2 linked regions of the Streptomyces liliifuscus genome follow. The protein of the gene in region 1 binds, or shares a complex with, the protein of each later gene. Links are inferred from orthologs where the notes say so. Each region holds a gene or a part of one and is shown on either strand. Other genes may lie near its edges.

Region 1 (4,454 bases):
GCGGCAACGACCTTGAGTTGACGACGGCCCGCGCCCTCGCGGGCGAGCGCCTGCGCGACGCCGTATCCGAAGTCTCCACCGCGTCCGAAGTCTCCACCGCGTCCGCCGCCTCCGCCGTCCCGCCCGAGGGCCGCGGCGCCGACGCCCGCCTCGCCGGTGTGGCCGCATGGTCCCTGGCCCACGGCTTCGCCACACTCCTGCTCAGCCACAACCTGGACGGACCGGTGGGCGACCAGGACCCGGAGGACGTCTTCCGCACGCTCAGCGGAATGCTCTTCCGGGCCACCTGACCTTCCGGCCGCACCCTTCCGCCGACGTAGTCCGGCGGGTCTCGTCAAGACCCCAGAATCGAAGCCAGGAACTCCCCGGTCCACCCCAGCAACTCCCGCCCGACCAGCGGCTTGCCGCCCACCTTCGCCGTCTTCGGGCGGGGCACCAGCAGCTGATGTGCGGCCGGCTTGATGACGGTCCCCGGATACAGCCGCTTGAGGCGCAGCTCCTGCGACTCCCTCAACTCCGCCGGTGCGAAACGGATGTTGTTGCCCTGGAGGACGATCTCGCCGACACCGCACGCACGCGCGAGCATCCGCAGACCCGCCACCAGCAGCAGGTTCTCCACCGGCTCGGGCAACTTGCCGTAGCGGTCGACAAGTTCCTCGCGTACCGCCTTGACGTCCTCCTCGGAGTTGACCGAGGCGATCGAGCGGTATGCCTGGAGGCGCAGCCGCTCGCCGGGGGCGTAGTCGTGCGGGACGTGCGCGTCGACCGGAAGCTCGATCTTGACCTCCAGCGCCGGCTCCTCCACGACGCCGCCCTCCAGAGAGGCGCGGTAGTCCGCGACCGCCTCGCCGACCATGCGTACGTACAGGTCGAAGCCGACGCCGGCGATGTGGCCCGACTGCTCGCCGCCCAGCAGGTTTCCGGCGCCGCGGATCTCCAGGTCCTTCATCGCCACGTACATGCCCGCGCCCATCTCGGTGTGCTGGGCGATGGTGGCGAGACGCTCGTGGGCGGTCTCCGTGAGGGGCTTCTCCGGCGGGTAGAGGAAGTACGCGTACCCGCGCTCGCGGCCACGGCCCACCCGGCCGCGCAGCTGGTGCAGTTGGGAGAGGCCGAAGTTGTCGCCACGCTCCACGATCAGGGTGTTCGCGTTCGAGATGTCGATGCCCGATTCGACGATCGTCGTGGAGACGAGGACGTCGAACTTCTTCTCCCAGAAGTCGACGACGACCTGTTCCAGGGACTGCTCGGACATCTGGCCGTGGGCGGTCGCGATGCGCGCCTCCGGGATGATCTCGCGCAGTCGCGCCGCCGCCCGGTCGATGGACTCGACGCGGTTGTGGATGTAGAAGACCTGGCCCTCGCGGAGCAGTTCACGGCGGACGGCCGCGCCGATCTGCTTCTCCTCGTACGGGCCGACGAAGGTCAGGACCGGGTGACGCTCCTCCGGGGGTGTCGTGATCGTCGACATCTCCCTGATGCCCGTCACCGCCATCTCCAGGGTGCGCGGGATCGGGGTCGCGGACATCGTCAGTACGTCCACGTTGGCGCGCAGCTTCTTCAGCTGCTCCTTGTGCTCGACGCCGAACCGCTGCTCCTCGTCGACGATGACGAGCCCGAGGTCCTTGAACCTGGTCTCGGAGGAGAAGAGGCGATGCGTGCCGATCACGACGTCGACGGAGCCCTCGCGCAGGCCCTCCAGGGTCGCCTTCGCCTCGGTGTCCGTCTGGAAGCGGCTCAACGCCCTTACGTTCACGGGGAATTGGGAGTAGCGCTCGGAGAACGTGCCGAAGTGCTGCTGCACCAGCAGGGTGGTGGGGACGAGGACGGCGACCTGCTTGCCGTCCTGCACCGCCTTGAAGGCCGCGCGGACCGCGATCTCCGTCTTGCCGTAGCCGACGTCGCCACAGACCAGGCGGTCCATCGGGACCGTCTTCTCCATGTCCTCCTTGACCTCGGCGATGGTGGTGAGCTGGTCGGGCGTCTCGACGTACGGGAACGCGTCCTCCAGCTCGCGCTGCCAGGGCGTGTCGCCGCCGAAGGCGTGCCCGGGGGCGGCCATCCGGGCGGAGTACAGCTTGATGAGGTCGGCGGCGATCTCCTTGACCGCCTTCTTCGCGCGCGCCTTGGTCTTCGTCCAGTCGGCGCCGCCGAGGCGGTGGAGGGTCGGGGCCTCGCCGCCCACGTACTTGGTGATCTGTTCCAACTGGTCGGTGGGGATGTAGAGGCGGTCGCCGGGCTGGCCGCGCTTGGCCGGCGCGTACTCGACCACCAGGTACTCGCGGGTCGCGCCCTGGACCGTCCGCTGCACCATCTCGATGTAGCGGCCGACGCCGTGCTGCTCGTGGACGATGTAGTCGCCGGCTTCGAGCGTGAGCGGGTCGATCGTCTTGCGGCGGCGGGCCGGCATCCGGGCGCCGTCCTTGCCGGCCGCCTTCTGGCCGGAGATGTCGGTCTCCGTGAGCACGGCGAGCTTCAGCGCCGGGTCGACGAATCCGTAGTCGATGGAGCCGCAGGCCACCTGGACGATGGAGGGGGCGAGCGCGGCGAGGTCCGACTCCAGGCGGGCCGCGATGCCCTCGCCGCCGAGCACCTCGGCCGTACGGGCCGCCGGGCCGTGGGCCTCGGTGACGAACACCGTGCGCCAGCCGTCCGCGAGCCAGCCCTTGGTGTCGGCGAGGGCCTTCGCGGTGTCGCCGCGGTATGTCTCGGGCGCGTGCATGCCGAGCTTCAGCGTGTCCGCGTCCCCCGCCGCGCCACCGGCATCCGTGAACGTCTCGTCGGCGGCGAACGGCGACACCGACCACCACATCATGTCCAGCTCGCGGGCCCGGTCCCGTACGTCCGCGATGCCCCACAGGGACGCCGCGTCCACGTCGATCGGGGCCTCGCCGCCGCCCGCGGTGGCCGCCCAGGACGCCTGGAGGAACTCCTGCGAGGTCGCCACCAGGTCCGAGGCGCGTGTACGCACCCGCTCCGGGTCGCAGACGACGGCCATGGAGCCCTTGGGCAGGACGTCGATGAGCAGTTCCATGTCGTCGACGAGGACGGGCGCGAGGGACTCCATGCCCTCGACCGCGATGCCCTCGGCGATCTTGCCCAGCAGTTCGCCCAGCTCGGGGTGGGCCTCGGCCAGCCGGGCCGCTCTCTCCCGTACGTCGTCCGTGAGCAGCAGCTCGCGGCAGGGCGGCGCCCACAGTCCGTGCGCGGCGACCTCCAGGGACCGCTGGTCGGCGACCTTGAAGTAACGGATCTCCTCGACGTCGTCGCCCCAGAACTCCACGCGCAGCGGGTGCTCCTCGGTGGGCGGGAAGACGTCCAGGATCCCGCCGCGTACGGCGAACTCGCCGCGCTTCTCGACCAGCTCGACCCGTGCGTACGCCGCTGCCGCGAGGGCCGCCACGATGTCACCGAGGTCGGCGGTCTGGCCGGTCCGCAGGGCCACGGGCTCCAGGTCGCCCAGGCCCTTGACCTGCGGCTGGAGGACCGATCTGACGGGAGCGACCACGACGGAGACCGGACCGGTCTCCGGGTCGTCGGGGCGCGGGTGCGCGAGCCGGCGGAGGACGGCGAGCCTGCGTCCCACGGTGTCACTGCGCGGGGACAGGCGCTCGTGGGGCAGCGTCTCCCAGGACGGGTACTCCACGACTCCGTCGGCCGGCAGCAGCGACCGCAGTGCCGCCGCCAGGTCCTCGGCCTCGCGGCCCGTGGCCGTCACGGCCAGCACCGTGCGGCCCGCCTCGCGGGCCAGCGCCGCCACGGCGAACGGGCGGGCCGCGGGCGGGCCCACCAGATCGACGTGCATACGGTTGCCGTCGCCGGCGGCCTTCACCGCTTCGGTGAGTGCGGCGTCCTTGACGACGGCGTCGAGCAGACCGTGCAGGCTCATGAAGAGGTTTCCATCCGAGGATCCGAGGGAGCAACGCGAACCGCCCGACACGTCTGACGGGCCGGGGGTGTCCAGGGTACGACGCCGGGGTGCGCCCCGCCCGCGCCTGTGGACACCACGGGATTCTTCGCCCCCGCCGCCCCTACCCATTCCCGTCCCTGACTCAGGGGCTCCGCCCCCGAACCCCCGCATCGCGCCACCGCGCTCGTCCTCAAACGCCGGACGGGCTGAGATGTGGGCGGGGGCTGATGGGGGTGGGTGGGTCGACCGTGGGTGGGTGGGTGATCGGCCTGAACGGCCTCGTCCTCAAACGCCGGACGGGCTGAAGGCAGGGGCGCGGGGAACTGCGCGACCAGCCCCCACCGGACCCGCACCCGACACATCGCGGCAAGCAGCCCACGGCCCCGGAAAGGCCCGGTGCCGGCCAGTCCGAAGACTGGCCGGCACCGGGCTCCCCGCCCACCAAGACCCCCGTCCGTGGTGGGCCGCTCAGCCTGCGGAGCTAGTCCGTGGCGATCGCGTTCAGGACGTTCATCCGGCCCGCCCGGAACGCCGGGACCAGCGC
Region 2 (3,955 bases), 3.5 Mb from region 1 along the record:
CTGCCGTCGGTGTCGCTGCTCAAGCTGTCCGAGGAGGACGCGGAGTGGCTCGGCGGCACTCCGCGTGAGTGGCTGGCCTCGGGCCCTTCCGCCGTGGTCGTCACGCGGGGCGGCGACGGGCTGACCGCCTTCACCCGTGACGGCGGGGAGTACTCCGTGCCAGGCGAACCCGTCGACGTGGTGGACACGATCGGCGCGGGCGACACGGTGAACGCCGCGCTGCTGCACGGCCTCGCCGCCCGCGACGCGCTCTCCGGGCCGGCGCTCGCGGGTCTGGGCGCCGACGGCTGGCACGAGTTGCTGCGGTTCGCCGCACGGGCCGCGGCGATCACCTGCTCACGTGCGGGCGCGGAACCGCCGTACGCGCATGAGGTGGGCGTTTTCTAGAGAGCGGCAACGCGCCGCGCCCCCTGGTGAGTTCCCAGGGAGCGCGGCGCGTCGGACGTGGGCCGCGAAGCCGCCTCAGGCCTTGCGGGCCCTCGTCGTCTTCTTCGCCGGGGTCGCCTTCTTCGTGACCGCGGCCGCCTTCTTGGTGGCCGTGTTGTTGGCGGCCTTTTCGGTGGTGGCCTTGGTCGTGGCCCTTGCTGTGGTGGTCTTGGCCGTCGCCGTCTTCTTCGTCGTCGACCTGGCGGCCACCGCCTTCTTGGCGGCCGTCTTGCGCGGGGCCTTCACCTCCGAGGCGTCGCTGACGCGCTCGGCGCCCAGGACCTCCCGCAGGAACTTGCCCGTGTGGCTGGCCGGAACCCCGGCGACCTCCTCGGGTGTGCCCTCCGCGATGACGAGGCCACCGCCGCCACCGCCCTCGGGGCCCATGTCGACGACCCAGTCGGCGGTCTTGATGACATCGAGGTTGTGCTCGATGACGATGACCGTGTTGCCCTTGTCGACCAGGCCGGACAGCACGGTGAGCAGCTTGCTGATGTCCTCGAAGTGCAGACCGGTGGTCGGCTCGTCCAGGACGTACACCGTGCGTCCGGTGGAGCGCTTCTGGAGCTCGCTGGCGAGCTTCACCCGCTGGGCCTCACCGCCGGACAGGGTCGTCGCGGACTGGCCGAGCCGGACATAGCCGAGGCCGACGTCGTTCAGCGTCTTGAGGTGGCGGGAGATCGCCGGGACCGCCTCGAAGAAGTGCATGCCTTCCTCGATCGGCATGTTCAGGATGTCGGCGATGGACTTGCCCTTGTAGTGGACGTCCAGGGTCTCCCGGTTGTAGCGGGCACCGTGGCAGACCTCGCACGGGACGTACACGTCCGGGAGGAAGTTCATCTCGATCTTGATCGTGCCGTCGCCCGCGCAGTTCTCGCAGCGGCCGCCCTTGACGTTGAAGGAGAAACGGCCGGGCATGTAGCCGCGGACCTTCGCCTCGGTCGTCTCGGCGAACAGCTTGCGGACGTGGTCGAAGACTCCGGTGTACGTCGCCGGGTTCGACCGCGGGGTGCGGCCGATGGGCGACTGGTCGACGTGCACGACCTTGTCGACGAGGTCGTCGCCGTCCACGCGCGTATGCCGCCCGGGAACGCTCCTGGCGCCGTTCAGCTCGCGGGCCAGATGCGTGTACAGGATGTCGTTGACCAGCGTGGACTTGCCGGATCCGGAGACTCCCGTGACGGCCGTGAGGACGCCCAGCGGGAACGACACGTCGATGTCCTGCAGGTTGTTCTCGCGGGCGCCGTGCACCGTGAGCTGCCGGGACGGGTCGTGCGGGCGCCGGATGTCGGGCAGCGGGATGGCCTTCTTGCCGGACAGGTACTGACCGGTCTGCGACTCGTCGTTGGCGAGCAGCTCCTTCAGGGAACCGCTGTGCACGACCCTGCCGCCGTGCTCGCCCGCGCCGGGACCGATGTCGACGATCCAGTCGGCGACCTTGATGGTGTCCTCGTCGTGCTCGACGACGATGAGCGTGTTGCCCATGTCGCGCAGCCGGACCAGGGTCTCGATGAGCCGGTGGTTGTCGCGCTGGTGCAGGCCGATGGAGGGCTCGTCCAGCACGTACAGCACGCCGACCAGGCCCGAGCCGATCTGGGTCGCCAGGCGGATGCGCTGGGCCTCGCCGCCGGAGAGGGTGCCCGCGGCGCGGTTGAGCGAGAGGTAGTCCAGGCCTACGTCGACCAGGAACCGCAGTCGTTCGTTGACCTCCTTCAGGACGCGCTCGGCGATCTTCTTGTCACGAGCGTCGAGCTTCAGCTCGCCCAGGAAGTCCGCGCAGTCGCTGATGGACATCGCGGAGACCTCGGCGATGGACTTCTCCATGACCGTGACCGCGAGGACGACCGGCTTGAGGCGCGTGCCCTGACAGGTGGGGCAGGGCACCTCGCGCATGTAGCCCTCGAAGCGCTCGCGGCTCGCGTCGCTCTCTGCCTCGCTGTGCCGGCGCTTCACGAAGGGGACGGCCCCTTCGAAGGGCGTGGTGTACACACGCTCTCTGCCGTACCGGTTGCGGTAGCGGACCTCGATCTGCGTCTTGTGTCCGTGGATCAGTGCCTTCTTGGCGCGCTGCGGAAGACCGGCGAAGGGGATGTCGGTCCGGAATCCCAACGCGTCCGCGAGGGCTCCGATGAGGCGTCCGAAGTAGTCCTTGGTGTGGCCGTGCGACCAGGGGTGGATGGCGCCCTCGTCGAGGGACTTGTCCTCGTCCGGGACGATCAGCTCCGGGTCGACCTCCATGCGCGTGCCGATGCCCGTGCAGTCCGGGCAGGCGCCGAAGGGCGAGTTGAAGGAGAAGGAGCGGGGCTCCAGCTCCTCGAAGGACAGGTCGTCGTACGTGCAGTACAGGTGCTCCGAGTACATGCGCTCGCGCTCGGGGTCGTCGGCGGGGAGGTCGACGAAGTCGAGAACCACCATGCCGCCGGAGAGACCGAGGGCGGTCTCCACGGAGTCGGTCAGACGGCGCTTGGCGCCCTCCTTGACCGTGAGACGGTCGATGACCACCTCGATGGTGTGCTTCTCCTGCTTCTTCAGTGTGGGCGGCTCGGTGAGCTGGATCGTCTCGCCGTCGACCCGGGCGCGGCTGTAGCCCTTGGTCTGGAGATCGGAGAAGAGGTCGACGAACTCGCCCTTGCGCTCGCGCACCAGCGGCGACAGGACCTGGAAGCGGCTTCCCTCCGGCAGCTCCAGGACCTTGTCGACGATGGCCTGCGGCGACTGGCGCGTGATCGGGCGCCCGCACTCGGGGCAGTGCGGCTTGCCGATGCGCGCGAAGAGCAGTCGCAGATAGTCGTAGACCTCGGTGATGGTGCCGACCGTCGAGCGCGGGTTGCGCGAGGTCGACTTCTGGTCGATGGAGACCGCCGGGGAGAGGCCTTCGATGAAGTCGACATCCGGCTTGTCCATCTGGCCGAGGAACTGCCGGGCGTACGAGGAGAGCGACTCCACGTAGCGCCGCTGGCCCTCGGCGAAGATCGTGTCGAAGGCCAGCGAGGACTTGCCCGACCCCGACAGGCCCGTGAAGACGATGAGCGAGTCGCGCGGGAGGTCGAGCGAGACATTCTTGAGATTGTGCTCGCGCGCTCCACGGACGATGAGACGGTCGGCCACGCCGGTCCGCACCTTTCTTGAGAGAAGTGACAGGGGCGAGGCCCCCGGCTTTTCAGACGACGGGGCCCCCGTCTTTTTCAGACTAGAGGGAGCCACTGACAGCGCCGGTCTGGTTTCCCTGCTTCACAACAATCCCGGGCCCTCCAGCATGCCCGACGCCGCACCCGACCATATAGCACGCGCATTCGATTAACGGCGGCCACCCGCAACCTTCACCCAAACGTGTGGCGGGACTATCGTCGGGCCCATGAACGATCATGTGCGCGACCTGGCGTCTGTACGTGACGCGACCGAGCGGCTCCTCACCGCAGTCGGCAAACTGGACAACGTCTCCGTGGCCGAGCCGTCACGGCTGCCCGGCTGGAGCCGCGGCCATGTCCTGGCCCACCTGGCCCGCAACGCGGACGCCCTCGTGAACGTC

What was found.
Region 2: the proteins of mfd (region 1) and uvrA are in contact, whole or in part, in a crystal structure (PDB 4DFC), measured with the Escherichia coli proteins. The link is inferred for Streptomyces liliifuscus from one-to-one orthologs.

Annotation. Positions count from the first base shown.
Region 1 is NZ_CP066831.1:4,590,641-4,595,094, forward strand. Bases 135-4,286 are described here. They hold mfd (transcription-repair coupling factor), read right to left. Parts: upstream 3,890-4,286; coding sequence 335-3,889; downstream 135-334. Other genes in these bases: JEQ17_RS19360 (TetR/AcrR family transcriptional regulator), read left to right, coding at 135-290. Outside these bases: more of JEQ17_RS19360, read left to right, coding at 1-134; JEQ17_RS19370 (ABC transporter permease), read right to left, coding at 4,392-4,454. UniProt on the Escherichia coli protein: Couples transcription and DNA repair by recognizing RNA polymerase (RNAP) stalled at DNA lesions. Mediates ATP-dependent release of RNAP and its truncated transcript from the DNA, and recruitment of nucleotide excision repair machinery to the damaged site.
Region 2 is NZ_CP066831.1:8,114,340-8,118,294, reverse strand. Bases 263-3,915 are described here. They hold uvrA (excinuclease ABC subunit UvrA), read right to left. Parts: upstream 3,535-3,915; coding sequence 463-3,534; downstream 263-462. Other genes in these bases: JEQ17_RS34965 (maleylpyruvate isomerase family mycothiol-dependent enzyme), read left to right, coding at 3,782-3,915; JEQ17_RS34975 (carbohydrate kinase family protein), read left to right, coding at 263-387. Also shown: more of JEQ17_RS34975, read left to right, coding at 1-262; more of JEQ17_RS34965, read left to right, coding at 3,916-3,955. UniProt on the Escherichia coli protein: The UvrABC repair system catalyzes the recognition and processing of DNA lesions. UvrA is an ATPase and a DNA-binding protein. A damage recognition complex composed of 2 UvrA and 2 UvrB subunits scans DNA for abnormalities.